Regions from separate parts of the Flavimobilis soli genome, predicted to be linked through region 1. Evidence: riboswitches for the same ligand, from Rfam matches in the RefSeq annotation. Region 1 holds a riboswitch; each other region holds the start of a gene.

Region 1 (4,203 bases):
CCAGATGTTCGGCGTGATCGTGGTCGTCATGCTCCGAGCATGCGCTCGGCGTCGTGAGGGGCCCACGGTGACACCTCCCAGAGCGGACGACGGTGCCCGTCGGTCCCGGCGGGTGTCCCTCGCGCGCCTGGCGTCACCCGTCGTGCGCTCGCGACGGCGCCGAGCCGACCGGGAAGCGCCCGTGGTTGACCGCGAGCTTGCGGCGGGCGGCGTCGAGCAGGTCGATCCCCGTGACGTCGGCCAGGCGCGCGAGGTAGATGAGCACGTCGGCCATCTCCATCGCGACGCGCTCGCGCAGCTCACGGTCGGTGCGCACGGCGTCGACGCTCTCGTCGGAGCCGAGCCACTGGAGCTCGGCCGCGAGCTCGCCCGCCTCCCCGGTGAGCGCCATGGCGAGGTTCTTCGGCGTCTGCACCGGCGTCCAGCCGCGCTCCTCCGAGAAGTCCCGGACGGCCGCGACGAGGTCGTCGAAGCCGCCCGCCTCGACGCTCACAGCGCCTCCCCGCCGACCTCGAGCACGAGCTTGCCCGTCGTCTCGCGCGCCTCGAGCGCCCGGTGCGCCTCACCCGCGTCGGCGAGTGCGTACGTCCCGCCGACGCGGACCTTGAGGGCCCCGAGCCGGACGGCGTGGAACAGCTCGTCGGCCCGACGCAGCAGCTCGGGTCGTGTCGCGACGTGGTCGCCGAGCGTGGGCCTGGTGACGAACAGCGAGCCGCCCGAGTTGAGCCGTTGCAGGTCGAACGGGGGCACCTGGCCGGAGGCTCCGCCGAACAGCACGAGGATGCCGCGCGGCCGCAGGGAGGCGAGCGACGCGTCGAACGTCGTGCGGCCGACGCCGTCGTACACCGCGTGGACGCCTTCCGGGGCGACGGCGCGGACGGCTTCGGGAAGCTGCGCCGTGAGGTCGTCGAGCTGGTCGTAGCGGACGACGGCGGTCGCGCCCGCCTCGCGCGAGAGCTCGGCCTTCGCCTCCGTCGAGACGGTCGTGATGACGCGCGCGCCGCGCGCGACGGCGAGCTGCGTCAGGAGGAGGCCGACCCCACCCGCGCCTGCGTGCACGAGCACGTCCTCGCCGGGGCCGACGGGGTGGCTGGAGTCGACGAGGTAGTGCGCGGTGAGCCCTTGGAGCATGAGTGCGGCCGCGGTCGCGAGGTCGACGCCGTCGGGCACGGGGACCGTGCGGTCTGCTGCGACGACGACCTGCTCGGCGTACGAGCCGGGGCCGTCGACCCAGGCGACGCGGTCGCCGACCGCGACGTCCGTGACTCCAGGTCCGACGGCGCTGACGACGCCCGCACCCTCGCTTCCGGGCACGTGCGGGAAGTGCGCCGGGTAGACGCCCGAGCGGCGGTACGTGTCGATGAAGTTCACGCCCGCGAACGCGACGTCGACGACGACCTCGCCCGCACCTGGGTCCGGCGCGGGACGCTCAACCAGCGTGAGGACCTCGGGACCACCTGCGCGTACGGCTTCGATCGCTCTCATCACCCCAGCCAACCACCCGTCGGGCGTCCGGGTCGACGCGGCGGTCCCGGATCGCGAGACGACGGTCGCGGCGTGCGAGCACGGCCGATACGTTGACGGGGAAACGCCGGGGAGCTTGGTGCACCAAGCTGAGAGGGCGGATGGGAGACCACCCGAGCCGCCGACCCGCGAACCTGAACTGGGTAATGCCAGCGGAGGGATGCGTCGGTGCCGTCGGCACCTTGTCTGCTCGAACCGTCCCGCTGCTCGCGTCCTCGCCGACGCGTGCTGCGGCGCGCCTCGTCGGCGCGCGACGGTCGTGCGCGCGCCCGTCGCGGCGGCGCCCTCGAGCTCGAGGAGCGAAGAAGTGCTCGCACACATCCAGGTCTCGCCCCGCCCCGCCGGGACGGCCGACCAGCCCTACGCCCACATCGACCCCGCCATCGCCGTCATCCAGGACTCGGGTCTCGTCCACGAGGTCGGTGCGATGGGCACGACCGTGCAGGGGAGCCCCGACGAGGTCTGGGCGCTGCTGCGACGCGTCCACGAGGCAACGCTCGCGGCAGGCGCCCGCGGCGTGACGAGCCACATCAAGGTCGGGCAGGGCGCCGACGACGACGGCCCGACGATCGAGGACCTCGTCGCGAAGTTCCGGGCGTGAGCAGCGTCGCCCCGCGCCCGGGTGCGGACCTGCTGGCGCGTGCGTGGCCGCCGGCGGTGCTCGCGACCGGCCTGGTCGTCGTGTGGGAGGTGGCCGTCCGCGTCGGGGACGTCCCGGCGTTCATCCTCCCCGCGCCGAGCCAGGTCGTGTCCGCAGCCGTCGGGCTCGCCCCGCTGCTCGAAGACCACGTCACGACGACGATGACGGAGGCACTCCTCGGTCTCGTGCTCGGAGTCCTCGCAGGCAGCGCGCTCGCGCTCGCGGCCGCGGCCTCGCCCTGGCTCGACCGGGCGCTGCTGCCGCTGCTCACGCTCACGCAGACCGTGCCGACGGTCGTGCTCGCGCCGCTCATGGTGCTGTGGGGTGGTGTCGGGCTCGCGCCCAAGGTCGTGCTCGTCGCGCTCACCGTGTTCTTCCCCGTGCTCGTCGCGGCGGCAGGCGCGATGCGCGACGCTGAGGGGGAGCTTGGCGACGTCCTGCGCGGTCTGGGCGGCACGCGCCGCCAGGTGCTGCTGCTCGTGCGAGCGCCGGCCGCGCTGCCCGGGGCCCTGTCGGGGCTGCGGCTCGCCGCCACGTACGCCGTCGGCGCCGCCGTCGTCTCGGAGTATCTCGCTGGGACGAGCGGCCTCGGCGTCCTCATCCAGCGCGCCCGCAAGGGGTACGACGTCGACCGCATCTTCGTCGCGGTCGCCCTCGTCGCGCTGCTCACCGCGCTGCTGTTCGTGATCGTCGACGCGGCGTCGCGCGCCGCCCTGCCGTGGCAGCGGCGCGAACCCGGAACCCACCTGCTCGCAAGGAGACCAGCATGAGAGCTCGTACCGCTGCCGCGTTCACCGCGGCGCTCATCGCCCTGTCCGCCGGCTGCGCGGCGCCGCCGCAGAGCGGCGCGGTCGAGGGCGACCTGACGCCTGTGACCGTCGTCCTGGACTGGACGCCCAACACGAACCACCTCGGCCTGTACGTCGCGCAGGACCGCGGCTACTTCGCGGAGGCGGGGCTCGACGTGACGATCGTCGAGCCGGGGGAGGCGTCGGGGTTGAGCCTCGTCGCGGCGGGCCAGGCGGACGTCGCGTACTCCGTCGCCGAGGCGCTCGTCCCGGCCCGGGCCAAGGGGGCCGACGTCGTGTCGGTCGCTGCGGTCCTGCGCCGCAACACGTCGAGCCTCATCGGCCTGAGCAGCGCGGGTATCGGGCGTCCGCGCGACCTGGCGGGGCGCACGTACGGCAGCTACGGCAGCGCGCTCGAGGAGGCGCTCGTGCGTCGTCTCGTGGCGTGCGACGGCGGCGACCCGGACGCGGTCGAGCTCGCCCCGCTCGTGAGCGACGACTTCCGGGTCGGGCTGACGCAGGGCCAGTTCGACGTGGCATGGGTCTTCGAGGGCTGGGACACGATCAGGCTGCGCGACGTCGACGGTCTCGACGTCGCGTCCATCCCGTTCGCGGACCACACGGACTGCATCCCCGACTGGTACACGCCGCTGCTCGCGACGTCCGAGACGGTGCTGGCCGAGCGGCCGGGCGTCGTCGAGAAGCTCGTGGCGGCGGTCGGACGCGGCTACGAGGACGCGGTAGCCGACCCGCAGGCGGCCGCCGACACGCTCCTGGAGGCTGTCCCGGAGCTCGACCGCGAGCTCGTGTCGCTCAGCGCGGCGTACCTCGCAGCGGAGATCACGGCGCCAGGCAAGCCCTGGGGCTGGCAGGACCCGGAGGTGTGGCGGGAGTTCCTCGCATTCCTCGAGGAGGAGGGGCTCGTCGAGCCGGGCCTGACGGCGGAGGAGCTGTGGACCGATGACCTCCTCGGCTGACGTCCGGCCCGACCTCGGGACCGCGGAGGGGCGGGGGAGCGTCGAGGTCCGCGGGCTGAGCGTGTCGCTCGGCGGTCGCGCCGTACTCGCGGACGTGTCGTTCCGGGTCGCGCGTGGCGGGCTCACGGCGGTCGTGGGCCCGTCCGGGTGCGGCAAGTCGACGCTGCTGCGCATCCTCGCGGGTCTCGCGGTCGCGGGGACGGTGGTCGACGGCGGCGCCGTCCGGCTCCCGCACGGCGACGACGGGCGGCCCGACGTCGCGTGGATGCCGCAG
Region 2 (4,203 bases), 410 kb from region 1:
TGGTCCCGCGGTGCACGCCACGCCGATCTGCGCTGTCACAGCGACGCGGGCTCTCAGTTCACGTCGATTCGCTACGGCGAACGCCTCGCGGAGATCGGCGCGACACCCTCGATCGGAACCGTCGGCGATTCGTATGACAACGCCCTGGCCGAGACGGTGAACGGCTATTACAAGACCGAACTCGTCCGCGGACCTGCCCGCCAACGACCGTGGAAGACCGTCGAGGACCTCGAGCTCGCGACGCTCGGGTGGGTGCACTGGCACAATGCGCAACGTCTCCATGGCTACCTCGGCGACGTCCCGCCCGTCGAGTTCGAGAACGCGTTCTATGCTGTCCAAGCCGACCGCGAACTGCTGGTCGGAATCAAATAGCGCGAGTCTCCATCAGACCCAGGGCGCTTCATCCTGATCGTCTCGAGCGCCGTGCCGAGCGCCTCCTCGATGCTCGACGCCTTCGCCACCGCATGCACGACAGTCGTCAGCGCCGTGACGTCACGGTCGTGCTCGACTGCGATCTCCCGCTCCGCCGCCCGGTCGAACTGCCCCGACACGAGCATCCCCGCAGCACGCATGATCGACTGCCGCGACTCCGACGGCGTCCCCACCCCGCTGTTGAGGAACTGCAACACCGCCACAACCTTGCCGCGGCTACGCACCGGCAGCGCCACACCGCTCAGCAAGCCCGAGCTCTCGATCCGCGACACATCCACACCCGGCCCAGCCGTGCGCAGATCGTGCAGGACGGCCATGTCGTCACGCTGCCAACACGTCCCCGCCAGCCCCTCGCCCGGGCCCAGAGCCAAGCCCTGCGCATACTCGCGGAACTCGCGAGGCGCCGTCCCGTCGTCGTGCACCAGACGCAGCCGCTGCGACTCCACATCAAGCTTCCACACCATCGCGTACGTCCACCCGAACGCCCGACGGATCGCCACGAGCGCCTCCGTCATCACATCCCCCGCGCACGTCGCCGGTTCGAGAGAGTCTGACGCCAGCCCGTCAGCGCCGCACGGGGATCACGCGGACGGGCGCCGCACCCGGTAGCGGCCGCACATATGGTCGCGGTTGCGGGCGACGTCGATGGGCGCGGGGTCGAGCCACCCCGTGATGTGCGGGTGCCCGGCCCCGATGAGCATTGGGGCGTACTGCAGCCACACCTCGTCGCGCAGCCCGGCCTCGGCGAACTGCTGGGCGACTCCCCCCGCCTCCCATGACCCACAACACCCCGCCGTCCGCTGCCGTGGTCATCTCGGCGTGAATGTCACGCACGTCGGCGTGCCTGAGCCAAACATCGGCGCCCGCGGGGACGGGCAGGTCGCGGTGGGTGAGCACCTAGGTCGGCGGTTCGAACGGCCAGGGCTCGTCACGGCGCAGCATCCACTCGTACGTCGAGGCGCCCATGACGAGAGCCCCGACGCCGTCGGCCAGAGTCGCGTGCGGCATGGGTGCGGCCCAGTCGAAGTCGCAGGAGAACAGCCAGTCGAGCGAGTGCTCCGGCGTCGCGAGGAACCCGTCGAAGGTCGCGGCGGTGTAGTAGCAGGTCGTCATCGGGGCTCCTCGCGCGACGACAGCCTCGAGGCTGTGCGGACCGGGCACCCAGAATCTCACGTTCCCCAACCCCGCACCCGCGTCCGCTTGGTGGAACGGGCGCCGGCCCCGTTGGCCCTCGAGGCTCGTCGTCGTTACGGTGTGTTCACCAAGCCCCCGGGGAGCGCATGAGCGCTGAGAGTGCAGGCCGGACCCCGTCCCACCTGCAGACCCGTGGAACCTGATCTGGTCAGTACCAGCGTAGGGAGCAGGGCGGAGCATTCCCGTCCCCGTGCCCGCGCGCTCTCGGGCGCACGGATGCGGGGGCACGTCATGGGCATTTTCGTGTCCGCGGCGGCGTGGCGCTGCCACGCGAGTGGATGCATCGTGCTTGCCCACCCCCGGGGGCGTCGATGCACAGGAGCACGCATGTCCCTCTCCCCGTCCACGACGTCCGCACGCAGCGGTGCCCAGACTCGAGACCCCCTCGCCCTGGGGGTCGGCGCACGCCTCACGGTCTCCGTGATGTCCGACGACTATGTCGCGATCCTGCTCACTGCCCTCGCGGACACGGCCGCGGCATCCGCCCCCGGTCTGGTCATCGAGTCCGACGACGTCTCGACGTACGTCGGTGGCGCCGAGGCCGACGTCCTCGCCTACATCGTCGACCTCATCGCGCGGGTCTCGGCGAGCGGAGCGCACGTCGTCGCGCACGTTCAGCTCTCCCGCGGCTGCCCGGGCGAGCTGACGTGCGGGCTCGACGCCCCCACCCTCGCGATCCCGGACCTCACCCCGCTCGCACCCACAGGGGTCGAGGCCACCGCCCAGTGGGCGCTGTACCCGCTCGCCGACGGCCCCGGCGCCGACCACATGTCCCACATCATGCCGGTCATCGAGCGGGCCAAGGCCGCGGGGGTCGCGCGTGCGTCGCGGCACTTCGTCACCGAGCTCGCAGGCGACCTCGCCGACGTCCTCGGCACGGTCGCCGACGGCTGGCTCGCCGCCGGCCGCTCCGTCGCGCACGTCGTCACGCACGTGACGATCTCGACGAACCACCCGGACGCCGATGCTCCCGCGACGGAGGTGGCCCGATGAGCACACCCCGCACCGACCTGCCCGGCGCGACGGCCGACGACGCCGCGACCACGCTCCCGACCCTCGTGCCCCGCGACCGCCGCGGGCTCACGCTCCACGAGACCGTGCTGCTCGCGGTCCTTGCGGTCGTCTTCGGGTTCCTCTACTGGGCGTTCGTCCAGGCGTGGTACGGACTGCAGATCGCGATGGGTCCGCTCGGCGACCTTGCCCAGAATGTGCTCGCCGGCTCATGGATCATGGTCGCGCCTCTCGCCGTGTACATCGTGCGCAAGCCGGGTGTCGGCGTGGTCGTCGAGATTCTCGCGGCTCTCGTCGAGGTCGCGTTCCTCGGCTCCCCCGTCGGGCCAATGCTCCTGCTCGTCGGGTTCATCCAGGGTGCGACCGCCGAGCTTCCCTTCGCCCTCACGCGCTACCGCCATTTCGGCTGGCCGACGTTCCTCGCGTCAGGTGTCTCCGCCGGGGTTCTGACCTTCGCGTACAACGCGTTCCGGCAGGGATGGCTCGGTCAGGAGTACCTCGGCCTCCGCTTCGCGTTCACGCTCGCGTCGTGCATCCTGCTGTCCGCGGTGGCTGCCAAGCTCCTCGGCGACGGGCTCCTCCGCACGGGTGTGCTCGACAACCAGGCGATTGGGCGCGCCGCACGATGAACGCCGCCGTGGTTCTCCAGGGCGCGGGCGTCCACTATCCGACCGCGCCGACACCGTCGTTGCACGACGTCACGCTGGGCATCGCCGCCGGTCGATCCTGTCTTGTCCTGGGCCCGTCCGGCTCCGGCAAGTCGACACTCCTGCGGATGATCACGGGGATCGTGCCGCAGACCGTCGATGCCGCTGTCACGGGTGACGTTCGCGTGCTCGGCTCCGATCCGCGCGAGGTCGCAACGTTCGACCTCGCGCGGCATGTCGCGTACCTCCAGCAGAACCCTCTCGACCAGCTGTGCCTCGCCGGGGTCCTTGACGACGTGGCGTTCACCCTGGAGAACCACGGCGTACCGTCCGAGCACATCGCGGCGCGCGTTCGAGCGGCTCTCGCGCGGGTCGGGGCCGCTCACCTCGCCGACCGTCCCACTGGGACGCTCTCGGGCGGTGAGGCGCAGCGGGTTGCGCTTGCCAGCGTTCTCGTCGCTGAGCCGGCGCTCCTCCTGCTCGACGAGCCGACGGCGATGCTAGACCCGGCTGGCGCGCAGCAGGTGGGCGCGGCGGTCGCGACCGTCATGAACGACGGTGGTCCGACGGTCCTCCTCGTCGAGCATCGTCTCGACGAGCTCCCCACTCTGCCGGTCGACACGCTTGTCATCGACGCTTCGGGCTCCGTGCTCGCGCACGGGCCCACGGCCGACGTCCTCACGACGCATGCGCAGGCGATCGAAGCCATGGGGTGCTGGCTGCCCCTCGACGTGCGGCTCGCCTCGATGCCTGACGCGCTCACCGAGCCGTATCTTCCTGGTGCCCGCCGCGTCCCCTCCGCACGCTGCACGTCGACGCCGCTCCTGCGTGCACGGGGTGTCACCGTGCGAGCTGAGGCAGTGTCCACACCCGCGATCGGCGCACCTGCCGGAGCTGCCGTCGTCCGGCAGCGTCCCAC
Region 3 (4,203 bases), 940 kb from region 1:
CTGTCACGGCGAGGCTCGCCCAGCCGCCCGCACCGAGCCCGCGCGGGCGCAGCCGTCGCTCGCCGGGAGCCGAGCCGAGCAGGGCGAGCGCACGCACGCGCCGTGCCGACGCGCGGCCCGACACCCACAGGACGGCCGCGACGACGACGAGCTGCAGGACCGACAGGACCGCGGCCGCGCGCAGGTCGAGGAACTGCGTCGTGCGGACGTAGATCTCCGTCTCGATCGTGCCGAAGCGGCTGCCTCCGAGGATGAGGACGGTGCCGAACGCCGTCGCGCAGAAGAAGAAGACGAGCGCGGCGGCCGACGCGATCGCGGGGGCGAGCGCGGGCAGCGTGACCGTGCGCAGGACGCGCAGCGGGCTCGCGCCGAGGGCGCGCGCGGCCTGCTCGGGACGGGCGTCGAGCTGCGCCCAGAAACCGCCGACCGTGCGCACGACGACGGAGTAGTTGAAGAAGACGAGCGCGACGACGATCGCGGTGAGGCTCTGGTCGAGGCCGAGCCCGCCGAGCGGGCCTGCGTCCATGAACAGGCTGCGGAACGCGACACCGACGACGACGGTCGGCAGGACGAACGGCACCGTGACGACCGCACGCACGAACGCACGGCCGGGGAACGTCCGCCGGTACAGCACGTACGCGCCGGGGAGGCCGAGCAGGACGGAGAGCACGGTCCCGAGGCCGGCCTGCAGGAAGGTCAGGCCGACGACGCGCCACGTGCGCGGGCGGCCGAGCACCTCGCCGAACCCGCCGAGGTCCCAGGCGGCGGGCGACCACGCGGGGTGCGCCGCGGCGTCGGGCGACGCGAAGCCCTTGAGGATCATCGTCGCGACGGGCCACAGGAAGAAGACCGCGAGGAACAGTCCCGGGACCCCGACGGCGGCGAACCAGAGCGCACGCCCGGTCGCCCTGCGCCGGGCACCGCCGGGTGCCGCGTCCCCGTGGGGGGCGCGGTTCCCGGTCGGTGCCGGTGCGAGGGTCGTCGTCACGGTCGTGCTCGTCTCAGCCGAGCATCGTGTCAGTCCACGACTCGATCCAGGCGTCGCGGTTCTCCGCGAGCGTCGCGGGGTCGACCGTGATCGTCTTCTCGGCGAGCGGCCCGAACTTCTCGAACGCCTCGGGCAGGTCGACGTCCGGGTCGACCGGGTACATGTACACCGTGTCAGGGAGGGCCGCCTGGAAGTCGGCGGAGAGCATGTAGTCGACGAGTGCACCTGCAGCGGCGGGGTTGTCGGAGCCGGCGATCACGCCCGCGTACTCGACCTGGCGGAAGCACGTCGCGGGGAGGGACGACGTCGTGGACTCGTCGCCGTCGAGCGTGTAGGCGGGCGACGAGCCGTACGAGAGGACGACGGGGCGCGGGCCGCCCTCGCCGCCGCCGGAGAAGTCGACGTAGTAGGCGTCCGACCAGGAGTCGGAGATCTTCACGCCGTTGTCCTTGAGGCTCGTCCAGTAGTCGAGGTAGCCGTCCTCGCCGTAGGCGCCGACGGTCGCGGCGAGGAAGGCGAGGCCGGGGGTCGACGTCGCGGGGTTGGTGAGGACGACGAGGTCCTTGAGCGCGGGGTCGGCGAGGTCGTCGAGGGTCGCGGGGACGGGCACGTCGGGGTGCGCGTCGAACCAGCGGTCGTCGACGTTGATGCAGACGTCGCCCTGGTCGATCGGGGTGAGCGCGGTCGAGCCCTCGAGCAGGAGGTCCTTCGCGGCGTCGGGCAGGGCGGGGGAGGCGTGGTCGGCGAAGACGCCGGCCTCGAGGGCGCGTGCGCCGAAGATGTTGTCGATGCCGTAGGCGACGTCGCCGAGCGGGGAGTCCTTGGTGAGGATGAGCTGGTTGACGAGGGTGCCGCCGTCGCCGAGCTGGGTGACCTCGACGTCGAGGCCGAGCCCCTCGAGGTCGGCCTTCTGCTCGTCGGTGAGCTCGAAAGAGTCGTGGGTGACGAGGGTGACCTTGCCGGTCGGCGGGCCGGCCGTCGTCGTCGTGGTCGCCGGGCTCTGCTCGGTGGAGCAGGCGACGAGCAGGCTCGTGGTGGCGATCGCTGCGAGCGTGGCTGCGGTGCCCTTGCGGCGGCGGGTGGTGGTGCTCATGCGTTGGTGTCCTCCTAGGTCAAAGGAGGGGTGCCGCGTCGCGCCCCGCGTGTGCTGCGGCGCACGACGTGGAGAGAATCCCGACTCCCTACACCGGTGCTAACCGGATCAGGTTCGAGGGTCTGCGGTGGTCCGCACTCTCAGCGCTCACCGTCCGTGCGGGCGGCAGCGCTCCCCTGTCGTTCCTGACCAGCCTACCGCCCGCCGCGCCTCGCGGCCGTGCCCGTCCTCACACCGAGAATGGTTGACGCTTCAACTTTCTCGGGGGAGACTGAAGACATGAGCCGAGACATGATCGACGCCGCGAGCGCCCACGCCGCCGCACCCTCCGCCCTCCTGCCCGGCGACCGCCTCGCAGCCGAGACGCACATGGACGCGGTCACGCTGTACGTCCGCGACATCGACGCGATGGTCGCCTTCTACACGAACGTCATCGCGCTCGAGGTCCTGGCGAACGACGCCGCGGACGGCCGCGACGCCGTCGTCACCCTCGGCCGCGGCACGACGCCGCTCGTCGTCCTGCGTGAGGCTCGCGACCTGCCGCCGCGCCGCCCTGGCGAGGCCGGCCTGTTCCACACGGCGATCCTCTTCGCCGACGCCGCAGGCCTCGCCGCGACGCTCGCGCGCGTCGCGACGCTCACCCCGCAGCTCTACACCGGCGCGGGCGACCACCTCGTCTCCGAGGCGTTCTACCTCGACGACCCCGAGGGCAACGGCATCGAGCTGTACGTCGACCGCCCGCGCGACCAGTGGCGCTGGCGCGACGGCCACGTCGAGATGGCCACGCTGCACCTCGACCCGAACGCATTCATGCAGCAGCACCTCGACGAGGCCGTCCTCGCTGCCCCGCATGCCTCGGCCGCGACCCTCGGCCACGTCCACCTGCAGGTCGGCGACATCCCGACCGCGCGCCGCTTCTACGTCGACACCCTCGGCTTCGAGGCGACGACCGAGATGGGCTCGGCCCTGTTCGTGTCCGCCGGCGGCTACCACCACCACATGGCGATGAACACGTGGGCGTCGATGGGCGCTGGCCCGCGGCCCGTGAACCTCGGCCTCGGCGAGGTGTCGATCGTCGTCCCGACGCGCGACGAGGTCGGCGCGCTCGCCGACCGCCTCAAGCACGCGGGCGTCGCCGCCGCGGACGACGGCGCCGTGCTCACGTTCGCCGACCCGTGGCGCAACGAGATCCGCGTCGCCGTCGGCTGACCCCGGACACACCTCGGCCCCCTCGTCGCGAGCGACGAGGGGGCCGAGCCGTCTGCCAGGGCGTCAGCGCGAAGCGTGCAGGACCCGCGTCAGCGCGAGGCCTTCAGGGTGCGCCCCGCAGAGATCCGCGACGTCACCTTGCGCGCGCCCTTGTTCGCAGCGATGCGGCTCAGCGCGGCGACCGCACCCGTCACGCCCGCGAAGGTCACGATGCCCGCGATATTCGACTCGTTGTCGAGCGGGTCCTTCGGGGCGTCGTGCCCCGTCGCCTTCTTCCACACCGCGCCGAGGAGCTTCTGCGCCAGCCACGCCGCCAGCGCGGACGTGCCGATCAGGATCAGCTTGTCGACCATGCCCTCGTCGTTGTCGTCAGCCACGTCGGTCCTCCTCGTCGCTCGTCGGTGCGGCAGCCCGGGTCGGGCGGCCACCCTGCCCACGCTACCGGGACCGTGGCGCGCTGCACGTCGGCCGACCTGCACGCACGCCGCACGAGCGCCCGACCAGGTCCGGCCGTCCTGGCCGTCGTCGGCACGACGGGGCACGATGGACAGGTCGCTCACGACGACGGCACCCGGGGCGAGGAGGACCAGTGCGGCGAGACACCTGGACGCGGCGCGCCGTGCCGGCGCTCGCGGGTGCGCTCGCGCTGTCCTGGGTCCTCGTGTCCGCGGCTCCGCGCCCCTCGGCCCCGGGCCTGACGGGCGACGGGCTCGTCCGTGCCGTCGCCGCGGGCGCGGACGAGAGAGCGGGCGCGACGGGGGCGCACGCGACGATCACCGACGTCGACCACCCGGACGTCGCCGCGACGGACGAGGACGTCGTCGTCACGGTCGAGGTGAGTGCGGCCGGGCCGACGCTCCGGCTCGAGCGCCGGGACGGCGGGCGGTGGACGCCGGTCGCCGAGGAGGTGGCC

What was found. Region 1 has a riboswitch for thiamine pyrophosphate ahead of ATL41_RS02685 (thiamine-binding protein). Riboswitches for the same ligand answer to the same signal wherever they lie in the genome.
Region 2: another riboswitch for thiamine pyrophosphate. It lies ahead of ATL41_RS00870 (YkoF family thiamine/hydroxymethylpyrimidine-binding protein); the one in region 1 lies ahead of ATL41_RS02685 (thiamine-binding protein).
Region 3: another riboswitch for thiamine pyrophosphate. It lies ahead of ATL41_RS06980 (thiamine ABC transporter substrate-binding protein); the one in region 1 lies ahead of ATL41_RS02685 (thiamine-binding protein).

What each region holds. Positions count from the first base shown of each region.
Region 1 is NZ_PDJH01000001.1:588,114-592,316, reverse strand. Features, by position in the region: gene ATL41_RS02700 (VOC family protein) at 1-30, opposite strand, end outside; gene ATL41_RS02695 (nucleotide pyrophosphohydrolase) at 134-493, opposite strand; gene ATL41_RS02690 (quinone oxidoreductase family protein) at 490-1,485, opposite strand; TPP riboswitch at 1,584-1,702, shown strand; gene ATL41_RS02685 (thiamine-binding protein) at 1,832-2,125, shown strand; gene ATL41_RS02680 (ABC transporter permease) at 2,122-2,934, shown strand; gene ATL41_RS02675 (ABC transporter substrate-binding protein) at 2,931-3,929, shown strand; gene ATL41_RS02670 (ABC transporter ATP-binding protein) at 3,913-4,203, shown strand, end outside.
Region 2 is NZ_PDJH01000001.1:181,596-185,798, reverse strand. Features, by position in the region: one part of gene ATL41_RS00885 (IS3 family transposase) at 1-372, shown strand, start outside; gene ATL41_RS00880 (GAF domain-containing protein) at 327-947, opposite strand; gene ATL41_RS13435 (hypothetical protein) at 1,014-1,154, opposite strand; gene ATL41_RS13430 (dihydrofolate reductase family protein) at 1,330-1,545, opposite strand; TPP riboswitch at 1,693-1,811, shown strand; gene ATL41_RS00870 (YkoF family thiamine/hydroxymethylpyrimidine-binding protein) at 1,954-2,619, shown strand; gene ATL41_RS00865 (ECF transporter S component) at 2,616-3,266, shown strand; gene ATL41_RS00860 (ABC transporter ATP-binding protein) at 3,263-4,203, shown strand, end outside.
Region 3 is NZ_PDJH01000001.1:1,529,611-1,533,813, forward strand. Features, by position in the region: gene ATL41_RS06975 (ABC transporter permease) at 1-988, opposite strand, end outside; gene ATL41_RS06980 (thiamine ABC transporter substrate-binding protein) at 1,002-2,081, opposite strand; TPP riboswitch at 2,150-2,269, opposite strand; gene ATL41_RS06985 (VOC family protein) at 2,361-3,290, shown strand; gene ATL41_RS06990 (DUF4235 domain-containing protein) at 3,380-3,667, opposite strand; gene ATL41_RS06995 (hypothetical protein) at 3,880-4,203, shown strand, end outside.